DNA from 3 places in the Streptomyces sp. NPDC005281 genome. Region 2 is predicted to be linked to each of the others. Evidence: riboswitches for the same ligand, from Rfam matches in the RefSeq annotation. Region 2 holds a riboswitch; each other region holds the start of a gene.
What was found. Region 2 has a riboswitch for thiamine pyrophosphate ahead of ABZV42_RS24875 (thiamine ABC transporter substrate-binding protein). Riboswitches for the same ligand answer to the same signal wherever they lie in the genome.
Positions count from the first base shown of each region.

Region 1: linked by a shared signal. The riboswitch ahead of thiO (glycine oxidase ThiO) and the one ahead of ABZV42_RS24875 (thiamine ABC transporter substrate-binding protein) in region 2 are both predicted to bind thiamine pyrophosphate.
Region 3: linked by a shared signal. The riboswitch ahead of ABZV42_RS07650 (cytosine permease) and the one ahead of ABZV42_RS24875 (thiamine ABC transporter substrate-binding protein) in region 2 are both predicted to bind thiamine pyrophosphate.

Region 1 covers NZ_JBEXGX010000031.1:71,181-75,377, reverse strand. Annotated here, with positions in the region: gene ABZV42_RS33495 (thiazole synthase) at 1-676, opposite strand, end outside; gene thiS (sulfur carrier protein ThiS) at 680-880, opposite strand; gene thiO (glycine oxidase ThiO) at 877-2,043, opposite strand; TPP riboswitch at 2,041-2,152, opposite strand; gene ABZV42_RS33480 (hypothetical protein) at 2,205-2,582, shown strand; gene ABZV42_RS33475 (FAD-dependent oxidoreductase) at 2,615-3,853, shown strand; gene ABZV42_RS33470 (Rv2175c family DNA-binding protein) at 3,919-4,197, shown strand, end outside.
Region 2 covers NZ_JBEXGX010000018.1:113,970-118,166, forward strand. Annotated here, with positions in the region: gene ABZV42_RS24870 (iron ABC transporter permease) at 1-666, opposite strand, end outside; gene ABZV42_RS24875 (thiamine ABC transporter substrate-binding protein) at 873-1,970, opposite strand; TPP riboswitch at 2,047-2,152, opposite strand; gene rlmN (23S rRNA (adenine(2503)-C(2))-methyltransferase RlmN) at 2,192-3,298, opposite strand; gene ABZV42_RS24885 (HDIG domain-containing metalloprotein) at 3,614-4,197, shown strand, end outside.
Region 3 covers NZ_JBEXGX010000004.1:111,856-116,052, forward strand. Annotated here, with positions in the region: gene ABZV42_RS07640 (phospholipase) at 1-741, opposite strand, end outside; gene ABZV42_RS07645 (alpha/beta hydrolase) at 902-1,735, opposite strand; TPP riboswitch at 2,199-2,290, shown strand; gene ABZV42_RS07650 (cytosine permease) at 2,281-3,681, shown strand; gene thiD (bifunctional hydroxymethylpyrimidine kinase/phosphomethylpyrimidine kinase) at 3,753-4,197, shown strand, end outside.

The sequences.
Region 1 (4,197 bases), on a different contig from region 2:
CGTGCCGCATGGCCTCCGCCATCAGCACGGGCTCCTGCGCCCGTGTCACCGCCGAGGCGAGCATCACCCCCGCACATCCCAGCTCCATGGCGAGCGCGGCGTCCGACGCCGTACCGGCCCCCGCGTCCAGGATCACCGGCACGCCCGCGTGCCCGACGATCAGCTCGAAGTTGTGCGGGTTGCGGATCCCGAGCCCGGACCCGATGGGCGAGCCGAGCGGCATGATCGCCGCACAGCCGACGTCCTCCAGCTTCCGCGCCAGGACCGGGTCGTCGTTCGTGTACGGCAGCACGGTGAAGCCGTCGTCGACCAGCGTCTCCGCCGCGTCCAGCAGCTCGATCGGATCGGGCAGCAGGGTGCGCTCGTCGGCGATGACCTCCAGCTTGACCAGATCGGTGCCCAGCGCCTCACGCGCCAGCCGCGCGGTCAGCACGGCCTCGCCCGCGGTGTAGCAGCCGGCCGTGTTCGGCAGGACACGGATGTCCAGCCGGCCGAGCACCGACAGGACCGAGCCGTGCACGGACGCGTCCACGCGCCGCATCGCGACCGTCGTCAGCTCCGTGCCGGACGCCACCAGGGAGCGCTCCAGCACGTCGAGGCTGGGCGCGCCGCCCGTCCCCATGATCAGCCGGGACGTGTAGGCCGTACCGCCGAGGACGAAGGGGTCGTCTGCCATGGGTCAGCCTCCTTGGACGGCGGTGAGGACTTCGACGCGGTCGTCCTCGGCGAGCGCGGTGGACGACCACTGCGTTCGAGGGACGACGGTCTCGTTCAGTGCGGCGGCCACCCCGGACGACGCCGGGGTGAGGGTCGCGACGAGCGCGTCCAGAGCGGTTCCTGCGGCGATCCGCCGCCGCTCCCCGTTGACGACGATGTTCATACGGGCAGCTCCGTGCGGGCCGTGGCGCCGAAGCGCAGGGGGGTGAAGGGGCGGGCTTCGGCGGGGAGTTCGCCGGTGGTCAGGACATGGGCCATCACATCGCCGGTCACGGGCGTCAGGAGGACACCGTTGCGGAAGTGCCCGGTGGCCAGCAGCAGACCGTCCAGCGCGCTCGGGCCGAGCATCGGAGCGTTGTCGGGCGAGCCGGGGCGCAGACCCGCGCGGGTCTCGACGAGCGGCAGCTCGGTGATCCCGGGGACCAGTTCGTGGGCGTCGCGCAGCAGTTCGTAGACGCCGCCCGCCGTCACGGTGGTGTCCCAGCCCAGCTCCTCGCTCGTCGCGCCCACCACGAGCTCGCCGTTCTCGCGCGGCACCAGGTAGACGTGGCTGCCGCGCACCACGGCCCGCACGGTGCGGCTCAGGAACGGCGCGTACCGCCGCGGCACGGTCAGCCGCAGCACCTGCCCCTTGACCGGGCGCACCGGCGGCACGGCGTCCTGCGGGACACCCGCCAGACGCCCGCTGAGGCTGCCCCCGGCGAGCACCACCCGGCCCGCGGTGAGTTCGGTGCCGTCCGTGGTGACGACTCCGGCGGCCCGGTCCCGTACGACCGTCAGGCGCTCCGCCCAGGTCCTGTGCAGTGCCACCCCGGCCCGCTCGCACGCCGTGACCAGGGCTCCCGCGAGGCGCCGCGGGTCGATCTGGTGGTCGCCGTCCACCCGCAGACCCCCGCGCACACCGGGCGCGAGCATCGGCTCAAGGCGGCGGCACTCGCGGCCGCTCAGCCACTCCGACTCCAGCCCCGAACGGACCTGGAGCGCGTGCAGTTCCCGCAGATGGGCGCGGTCGTCGGCGTCCAGCGCGACGGCCAGCGTGCCCGACCGGCGGTAGCCGAGATCCTCGCCGGTCGCCTCGGTGAGCTCGGCGGCGAAGTCCGGATAGCGGCGCGCCGAGGCGAGGTTGAGGCCCAGCAGGGTCTCCTCGCCGAAGTGCAGCTCGGTGACGGCGGCCAGCATCCCGGCCGCGACCCGGGCGGCCCCGCCGCCCGGCTCGGGGTCCACGAGCGCGGTGGTGAACCCGCGTTGCGCGGCCCGCCAGGCCGTCACCAGACCGATGATCCCGCCCCCGACGACGAGGACGTCCGACGAACGTGCAGACGGCATGGGCGTCCAGCCCCTCCCTTCGCCGGCATGACCCGGATCAGGTTCGTACGGTCGGAGGCCGCCAGCCTCCCTCTCAGCCCGGTGCGTCCGGGCTCCCGCGAGTGCTTTACGTTGGCCACCCTAGCCCGCCCCCGTCCGTCTCGGTAAGGGAGCCTCCGCCCGTGGCACGACCCCTCGACGGCCTCGTCCTCGCGCCCGTCGCCGACCAGGCCGCCGGCCAGGTCGGCACCCTCACCCGGTTCACGTACCACGAGGAGGACGGCGTGGTCTGGGCCGAGTACGCGGGCGGCGACATCGTCCGCGGACACCTCGTGGGCACCCGCGAGGGCGACCGCCTCGACTTCCGGTACGTGCAGCTCAAACGCGACGGGACCACCGCGTCGGGCCACTGCGTGTCCCTCGTCCTCGAACTGCCCGACGGCCGTGTCCGGCTGGAGGAGACCTGGACGTGGGAGTCCCGGCGGGGTTCCGGGACGAGCGTGGTGGAAGAGGTGCGCGGGACCCGCCGTGTGGAACAGGTCACCGAGCACGTCAGCTGACTGACGAATCGTCACGTGTCTATGGTGATCAGGTGAGCGATCAGACGCAGGCACAGTCCCCGTCGCGCAGGCCCACGGCACGGCGGGTCGTCGTGGTGGGCGCGGGCATGGCCGGGGTGCAGACCGCGGTCGCCCTGCGCGAACAGGGTTTCACCGGCACCGTCACGCTGATCGGCGCGGAGCCGCATCAGCCCTACGACCGGCCACCGCTGTCCAAGGCCGTCCTGCTGGGCAAGGCCGAGGGCTCCGCCTTCGACGTCGACTTCGAGGCCCTGGACATCGACCTCAGGCTGGGCAGCGAGGCCCTCGCCGTGCGGCCGGGCGACCATGAACTGGACACGGCCGGGGGACCGGTCCCGTACGACGTCCTGGTCGTCGCCACCGGCGCCGAGCCGATCCGGCTCCCCGGCGCCGAAGGCGTGCCCGGAGTGCATCTGCTGCGCACCCTGGACGACGCCGACCGGCTGCGACCCGTTCTCGCCCGGCAGCACGACATCGTGGTGGTCGGAGCCGGCTGGATCGGCGCCGAGTTCGCCACCGCGGCGCGCGAGGCGGGCTGCGCGGTCACCGTCGTCGAGGCCGCCGACCGGCCGCTCGCCGGAGTGCTGCCGGCCGAGGTGGCCGCCCCGATGGCCGCCTGGTACGCGGACAGCGGGGCCTCGCTGCGCACCAACGCGCGCGTGGAGCGTGTCGAGCCGGGCGCGGTGGTCCTGGACGACGGCTCCCGGGTGCCCGCGGGCGCCGTCGTGGTCGGGATCGGGGCGCGGCCCGCGACCGCCTGGATCGCCGGCTCCGGCATCGAACTCGGCGCCGACCGCGAGATCGTTGCCGACGACCACCTGCGCACCTCCCTGCCGGACGTCTACGCGGTCGGCGACTGCGCCTCCTTCCCGTCCGGGCGCTACGAGCGGCGCCTTCTCGTCCACCACTGGGACAACGCCCTCCAGGGTCCGCGCACGGTCGCCCTGAACATCGTCGGGGAGACCCCGGCCGCCTACGACCCCGTGCCGTACTTCTGGTCCGAGCAGTTCGGCCGTTTCGTGCAGTACGTCGGCCACCACGGGCCCGCCGACACCCTGGTGTGGCGCGGCGACCCCGCGGGCGTCTCCTGGTCGGTGTGCTGGCTCCGCGGGGAACGGCTCGTCGCCCTGCTGGCGGTGGGCCGCCCGAGGGATCTCGCCCAGGGCCGCCGGCTGATCGAGGCGGGTGTCGCCATGGACCCGGAGCTGCTCGTGGACCCGTCGAGGCCGCTGAAGGCCGCCACTGCCTGATCCCTCACCCCGCGGTCGGACGCCCTCGGCTTCCGACTGTCGGCCCGGGATGGCACGCTTGTCCCGTGACCGAGATTGACGCAAAGATCGATGCTCTCGTCCCCGCCTGGCTCACCCTCCCCGACATCGCCGAACAGTTCGGTGTCGAGGTGACACGCGTCCGGCAGCTGCTCAAGGAGGGCCAGCTGATCGCCGTACGCCGTGGTGAGAACCGCGCGCTGCATGTCCCCGCCGACTTCATCGACGTGGCCGAGCAGAAGGTCGTCAAGGGCCTGGCAGGCACCCTGACGCTCCTGAGGGACGACGGCTTCTCCGACGAAGAGGCCCTCGAGTGGCTCTTCACC
Region 2 (4,197 bases):
GATCTCGGAGGTCTGCCGGTAGATCTCGACCTCCAGGGTCGAGAAGGTGGGGCCGCCGAGGATCTGCACCACACCGAACGAGGTGAAGGTGAAGAGGAAGACCATGAGGGTGGCCGCGGCCACGGCCGGCCCGAGCGCCGGGAGGGTCACCCGGCGCCACGCGGCGAGGCGCGAGGCGCCGAGCATGCGCGCGGCCTCCTCCTGGCGCGGGTCGAGCTGCGACCAGAGGCCGCCGACGGTTCGTACGACGACCGCGTAGTTGAAGAAGACGTGCGCGAGCAGGATCGCCCACACCGTGGTGTCCAGGCGTACGCCCCACAGCTCGTCGAGCAGCCCTCCCCGGCCGACCAGGGCGAGGAAGGCGGTGCCGACGACCACGGTCGGCAGCACGAAGGGCACCGTCACCACGGCCCGCAGCACCTCTTTGCCCCGGAACTCGAAGCGCGCGAACACATACGCGCCGGGGAGCGCGATCAGCAGCGTGAGCGCCGTCGAGGCGAGCGCCTGCCAGGTGGTGAACCACAGCACGTGGCGGATGTCGGACCGGGTCGCGATGTCCCAGATCCGGCCGAGCTGCCAGCCCCCGTCGCCGTGGAGGCCGCGCGAGACGATCGCGGCGACGGGGTAGGCGAAGAACACCGCGAAGAACGCGACGGGCAGGACCATCAGCCCGAACCGCACCGCGCTCTCCCTGCGGGCCGTTCGCGCAACCGCACCGGGCCCCTCGGGACCACTGGAACCGTTGGGACCACCGGGACCGCCGGTGCGATGGGCCCGGCGGACCCGCTCGGCCGCGCCGGCTCCCCGGGCCGCCTCGGCGCCGCCGGCCGCCTCGGCCCCTTCAGCACCTCCAGGCCCTTCGGCCCCTTCGGTTACTTCAGTACGAGAGAGGTCCACGACTTGACCCACTGGTCTCGGTCGGCGGCGATCTTCGCGGGCGACAGGGTCTCGGGATCCTTGGCCTGCGGACCGAACCGCGCGAACTCCGTCGGCACCTGCGCGCCCTCACGGACCGGATAGACGAACATGTTGAGCGGCATGTCCTCCTGGAACTCCTTGGTGAGCAGGAAGTCGAGGAGCGCCTTGCCTCCCTCGGCGTTCTTGGCGTGGCTGAGCAGACCCGCGTACTCCACCTGCCGGAAGCAGGTGCCGGCCGCGACCCCGGTCGGGGCGGTGGCGGGTTTGGGGTCGGCGTAGATGACCTCGGCGGGAGGCGAGGAGGCGTACGAGACGACCAGCGGCCGGTCCGCCTTGGCCTTCTTGCCGCCGGCGGACCCGGAGAACTCGTCGTTGTACGCCTGCTCCCAGCCGTCCACGACCTTCACTCCGTTGGCCTTGAGCTTCGTCCAGTAGCCCTGCCAGCTCTTGTCGCCGTAGTGCGCGGCGGACCCGAGCAGGAAGCCGAGGCCGGGCGAGGAGGTGGCGGCGTTCTCGGTGACGAGGAGGTTCTTGTACGCGGGCTTGACCAGGTCGTCGAAGGACTGCGGCGGCGCCAGCTTGTGCTTACTGAAGTACGCCTTGTCGTAGTTGACGCAGATGTCGCCGGTGTCGATGGGGGTGACCCGGTGCTTGGCCTGGTCGACGCGGTATGCGGGCAGGACCTGGTCCGCACCCTTGGCCACGTACGGCTGGAACAGCCCGTTGTCGAGCGCGCGGGAGAGCAGGGTGTTGTCGACGCCGAAGAAGACGTCGCCCTGCGGGTTGTCCTTGGTCAGGATGGCCTTGTTCACGGCCTGCCCGGCGTCGCCGTCCTTGAGGACCCGGACCTTGTACCCGGACTGCTTCTCGAAGTCCTTGAGCACGTTCTTCGACACGAGCCACGAGTCGTGGCTCACGAGCGTGATCGTCTTCGAGTCACCCGAACCGGCGCTGCCGGACGAGCCGCACGCGGACAGCGCGGGCAGCGCGACGAGCCCGAGGCCGACGGCCAGGGTCGCGAACCGCTTACCGCTGGTGATGGTGGTGCTCACTGATTCCTCCTGGGTGACCAGGAAGAGACGCGGCCCTGCCCGGGACCTCTGACGGTTCCCGGGCAGGGCGCAACAGCTTGAGTTACGACCGAACTTCCTACCCAGAATGACCTGGGCAAGGTTCAGAGGGTCTGCGGGCTGTCCCGCACTCTCAGCGCTGTGGCGCTCCCCTGTCGGAATATGAAGATGTCGGACTATGAGACGGACTGACTTGGCTCAGACTACCGCTCGGTCGCGGCGAGCTGACCACACGCTCCGTCGATCTCCTGGCCCCGGGTGTCCCGGACGGTCACCGGGACGCCATGGGCCGCGATGGCCTCGACGAACGCCTTCTCGTCCTCGGGCCGCGAGGCGGTCCACTTCGAGCCCGGGGTCGGGTTCAGCGGGATGAGGTTGACGTGTACGGGCTTGCCCTTGAGCATCCGCCCGAGCCGGTCAGCACGCCACGCCTGGTCGTTGATGTCCCGGATCAGCGCGTACTCGATGGACAGGCGCCGCCCGGACTTGGCCGCGTACTCGAAACCGGCGTCCAGCACCTCGCGCACCTTCCACCGCGTGTTCACGGGGACGAGGGTGTCGCGCAGCTCGTCGTCCGGAGCGTGCAGGGAGATCGCGAGCCGGCACTTGAAGCCCTCGTCGGAGAACCGGTTGATGGCCGGGACCAGCCCGACCGTCGACACGGTGATACCGCGCTGCGAGAGCCCGAGGCCGTCCGGCTCGGGGTCGGTCAGGGCCCGGATCGCCCCGACCACACGCTTGTAGTTGGCGAGCGGCTCACCCATCCCCATGAAGACGATGTTGCTGAGCCGCGCGGGACCGCCGGGGATCTCGCCGTCGCGAAGCGCCCGCATGCCGTCGACGATCTGGTGCACGATCTCGCCGGTCGACAGGTTCCGGTCGAGACCGGCCTGTCCGGTGGCGCAGAACGGGCAGTTCATCCCGCAGCCCGCCTGCGAGCTGATGCACATGGTCACCCGGTCCGGGTAGCGCATCAGCACGGACTCGACGAGCGTGCCGTCGAAGAGCCGCCACAGGGTCTTGCGGGTGGTTTCCTGGTCGGTCGAAAGGTGCCGCACGACGGTCATCAGCTCGGGAAGCAGTGCTTCCTGGAGCTTGCCGCGCGAGGCGGCCGGGATGTCCGTCCACTCGGCGGGGTCGTGCGCGTACCGGGCGAAGTAGTGCTGCGACAGCTGCTTGGCACGAAACGGCTTCTCGCCGATCGCGGCAACCGCCTCTTTGCGCTCGGCGGGCGTGAGATCGGCAAGGTGCCGCGGCGGCTTCTGGGCTCCGCGCGGCGCGACAAAGGTGAGTTCTCCGGGCTTAGGCATGGCTGTACCAGTGTCGCAGATCAACTCAGGCGGCCCGGGCCGGAGCGGTCGCCAGTGGATACCGACGGTCAGCGTTGGTCGACCCCGGACGGCCGAGGGACGGCCCAGCACGGCTCTCGGCCGGAACCTCGCGCCAGCGCCAGTGCCGGTGCCAGGGCCGGTCCCGGTGCCAGGGCCGGTCCCGGTGCCGGTGGCAGCACCGGTGCGGGCGCGATCGCCTTCGTCTCCTCCTGATGGTCCCGGTCCCGGGGTGAGCGGTCGTGAGGGTCCCGGGGTGACCGTCGAAGCGTGTCCGTCTGGGTTACCGTGCGATCCATGTCTTCCGGATTGGACACGCCCCGAGGTGCGGCTGAGCTGGCCGAATCGCTGTTGCGCCCGCTCGGGAACCGCTGGTTGCACACGCAGGCCGTGGCCGCACGAGCAACCGAGGCCACAGCGGCAGTGTCCAGGGATGACCGGGAGCTGCTCGTCGCGGCCGCCTGGCTGCATGACATCGGCTACGCGCCGGAACTTCGAGACACAGGGTTCCACCCTCTCGACGGCGCACGCCACTTGGAAAGGCTGGCTGCTCCTCCGCGCCTCGTGCGGTTGGTCGCCCACCACTCCGGCGCGGTCCATGAGGCCGAACAGCGTGAGCTGACTGCTGAACTCGCGGTGTACGACCGGGAGGACTCGGCAGTCCTGGACGCACTGATCTTCGCCGACATGACCACCGGGCCTGCCGGGCAGTCCTTCGAGTTCGCTCGGCGCATCGACGAGATCTTGGAACGGTACGAGCCGGGCAGCGAGGTTCACACCGCGATCAGCAGGGCACGGCCGTATCTGAGTGCCGCTGTCGAGCGGACGCAACGACGTATCAGCACCTTCATGGCACTTCCGCCGAGCCGGCGAGCGGTCAT
Region 3 (4,197 bases), on a different contig from region 2:
CGCCACCGGCTTGCTGACGAGGGTGCAGCTGTCGTGGCAGAGGATCGCCCCGTCGGGCGTCTGGTGCAGGTCGAGCATGAAACCTCTTACACCGTCGGCGAGTTGCTGGTTGATGCCGCGGTTCTGATTGGGGAAGAAGTTGACGAAGGGCGGGGCGAATCCACCGTCCACGCCGTTCGCGTAGGCGTTGTGCGCGGTGAGGAACGTGACCTGATCCAGGGTGCGTTGGTCCTGGGACGGCATCGGCCGGGTCTGGGGCGCGACCGGGGTGAGGTACCAGGAGGCGAGGGCTCCCGCCGACCCGATCGCCAGCTGGGCCGGGTAGTTGGAACCCGAGGACTTGTCGGTGACCGTCAAATACCGTTCCGTGCCGGGGACTTTGAGCGTGTACTGGTCGGCGCCGCCCGGCGTCACCTCCCACGCGGCGTCGGCGCTCGTACAGGCGACAGACCTGGCCTGGTCGCCCGAGCGGCCCAGACAACTGCCCGCGGTGTCGGCGCTCTCGAGCACGAACGAGGAGCCGTTCTGGCGGAGGGTCCACTGCTGGTGGTCCTCGTTGCCCTTGGGGTTGTGCTGGACGACCGCGCCCGAGCTGTCGGCGGCGTTCAGTCCCGTGATGGCGCTCTGGACGTAATAGGCGCCCGCGGCGGGGACTTCGGCGGCGCCGGCGGGCGCGGGGAGGGCGAATACGGATCCCAGTACGGCGGTGGCGGCGAGCAGGGAGCGTCGGCTCGGTCTCATGGCACGTGATCCCTTCCTGTGGGGAGCATGAGCATGCCATGCAGACCGACGCCGGGGGGCGACGGCGGGCATCAGGGGTACGGATCGCGTCAACCGCGACGGCCGCCCGGTTCACGTCCAACGCGGCCCGGGCGCACCACCGTTCACCCGCCGGGTGAGGTCAGGCGCCGCCGCGGCGGGTGCCGGGGTGCTCGATCCGCGTGACGAACGCGGTGATGTCGGCGACCACGCGTTCGGGCTGTTCCCAGTGGACGGAGTGGCCGGTCTCCGGGTAGGCGAGGAAGTCGGCGCCGTGGACGGCGTCCAGAATGGTCTGCTGGTCCTCGCGGGGCAGGAACTCGTCCTGCTCGCCCCAGATGACGAGGGTGGGCACCAGGATGCCGCCGAGGGTCGCGGGCAGATCGGCGTCGAGGAGACCGCGGGCGGTGTCCTTCCAGACGTGCGCGGGAAGCTTGAGGTTCTCCTCGACCATGGTCTCGGTGAACCCCCGCGCGATCGGGCGGGCCATGGTGTCGGCCAGGAAATCCTCGACGAACGCGCGCGGCACGGGATCGGGGAGGTCGTCCATGGCGCTCACCAGCCCGGTGACCGCCGGTTTGTCCGCGAGGGTGCCGGGGACACCGATCAGCACCAGACCCGCGATGCGGTCGGGGTGGCTCCCGGCGACGATGCGGGCCGGTACGCCTCCGCTGGACGCCCCGACCAGGATCGCCCGGGGGATGTCGACGGCGTTCAGGAAGGCCACCAGGTCGGCGGCGAAGTCGTCGGGAGTGTAGCCCTCGGGGGGCCGGTCGGCATCGCCGTGCCCGCGCTGTGTGGGCGCGTAGCCGTGCAGGGATGCCGGAAGCCGCCGCAGGAGGGGCTCGAAGGACCACCAGGAGTCGGCCAGGCCGTGCACGAAGACGACCGGCGTACCACTGGGGTAGCCGGCCTCGGCATACGGGAGGGTGAGCCCTTCCCGCACCTTCGCGGACTTCAGGGAGATCACGGTCACGGCACCCTGCCTCCTTCCGCCCGGCCACCGGGGTCCGGGAACCCCGGGGCGGAGCGCGAGCGGCGATCACCTCCGACAGTACCGAGGGGCGGCACGCGCCGCGCTGCGAACAGGCCCGACCGGGCCTCCCGGATGACGGGGAGAACGCGGTCGGGTGCTGGTCCGGGTGAGTGACCGGTGGGGGTGACGGGGAGCGGAGGGCTCCGCCACCCTCACCGGCGGCTGGCGGCTCCGCCCGGGTGCGGTGACCGGAGGCTCCACTCGGGTCCGGGGAAACCAGCAGGCTCCACTCGGGTCCGGGGACCGGCAGGCTCCACTCGGGTCCGGGGACCGGCAGGCTCCGCTCGGGTGCCGCCTGAGCGGTTCGCTGCGCGGTGCCCACGTCGTGCACAGGAGCTGAGCACGGGTTCTGCCGGCGGGACCCACTCCCGCTCACTCCCCGGGAACGGTTAGGGTGTCCGTCGTACCGGACACGGGGTGCCTGCGAGGGCTGAGATCACACCCGTCGAACCTGAACCAGTTCGTACTGGCGGAGGGATGTCTCCATGCCATTGACGCATGTTTCCGGCGGGCTGCCCGCCGACGGCCGGCCCGCCGTCTTCGACGGGCGGATGCCCGCCGCACCCGGCGACCTCCGGGTGGAGGGGCACGGCATCGAGCCGGTCCCCGAGAGCAATCGGTACGGCGGGGCCGGGCGCCTGTTCACCGTGTGGTTCGCCCCGAACCTGACGATGACGGGCGTGTTCACCGGCACCATCGGCATCGCGCTCGGCCTGGACTTCACCACGGCTCTCGCGGCGATGGTCCTCGGAACCGTGCTCGGCGCGCTGCCCACCGCCTACCTCAGCACCTGGGGCGGGCTCACCGGCACCGGCCAACTCCCGCTCGCGCGGCTCGCGTTCGGCCGGGCCGTGGTGCTGCCCGGGGTGCTCCAGTGGCTGTCGTCGGTCGCCTGGGACGCGCTGATCGGCCTGTTCGGCGGGGATGCGCTGGCACGGTTGTGCGGCTGGCCGTTCTGGCTGGGTGTGCTGGTCATGATGCTGGCCCAGGGCGCTCTGGGTGTCCTCGGCTACGAAGCCATCCACCGTTTGCAGATCGTCATGACGTTCGTGCTCGCCGTGGCGTTCGCGTTGATCGCCTGGCGGATGCTCGACGGGGTCCACCCCGCGACGACCGGGTCCGCGACCGGCGCCGACGGAGCGGGCGCGTTCGCGCTCACCAGCACCATCGCGCTGAGCCTCTCGCTGTCCTGGGCACCGTACGCGGGTGACTTCAGCCGTTACCTGCCTCGTACGACGTCCCGCCCGCGCATGTTCTGGTGCACCCTGCTCGGGCTCGTCACGTCCTTCGTCGCCGTGCAGGTCCTCGGTCTGTGGGGCGCGTCGGTACTGACCGACCAGACGGCGGCGGGCGTGGACTCGTTGCTGGGCGGCGGTGCGGCGGGCGCCTTCGGGCTGCTGGCCGTGGCACTGGCCGCGGTGTGCAGCAACGCGATGAACGACTACAGCGGTTCACTGGCCCTCCAGACTCTGGGGGTACGGATACCGCGCCCGTTGGCGGCTGCCCTCGCCGCCGCGCTCGGCTTCCCGCTGGTGCTGTGGATGCACGCGGCCGACACGACGGCGCGATTCCAGAACGTGCTGTTGTTCGTGGGGTATTGGATCCCCGGGTTCGTCGCGATCGTCGTCGTCGACTGGATCGCCCGGGGGCGGGAGCGCGGCGGCGCCCCGGTCGACATCACCGCCGAGGCGACCCGGCCGCACTCCGGACGGACCTCGCTCGTGGCCTTCGTCGCGGCGTTCGGCGCGGCCGTGCCGTTCATGGACACCGGTCTGTACGTGGGTCCGGTGGCCGACGCGCTGCACGGCGCCGACCTCTCCTACTACGTGGCGTTCCTCGTCGCCCTCGCCCTCTACGCCCCGCCGCGGCTGCGCCGCCGCGCCTGAGGGCCGCCGCCCGTCGCTCCGCCGGCCCCGGGCCTTCACGCCCGTGGCCGTACCCGAGAGGAACACCTCGAATGACCACGCCACCGCCTCGCGTCCTGACGATCGCCGGCTCCGATTCAGGCGGAGGCGCGGGAATCCAGGCCGACTTGAAGACCATGCTCGCGCTGGGCGCCCACGGGATGAGCGTGCTCACCGCGGTGACCGCGCAGAACTCCGTGGGCGTGCAGGGTGCTTGGGAGCTGTCGGAGGAGGCGGTTCGGGCCCAGTACCGCAGTGTGGTCGACGACATCGGCGTCCAGGCCGTGAAGACGGGGATGCTCTCGTCGCCCGAACTGGTCACCACCGTCGCCGAGTTGCTGTCCGACGTGGGCGCGCCGGTCGTCGTGGACCCGGTGAGCGTGTCCAAGCACGGGGACCGGCTGCTGGCCGACGACGCGCTGGACGCCGTACGGACCCGGCTGCTGCCGCGGGCGACGGTGGCCACCCCGAATCTCGACGAGGTCGCCCAGCTCACCG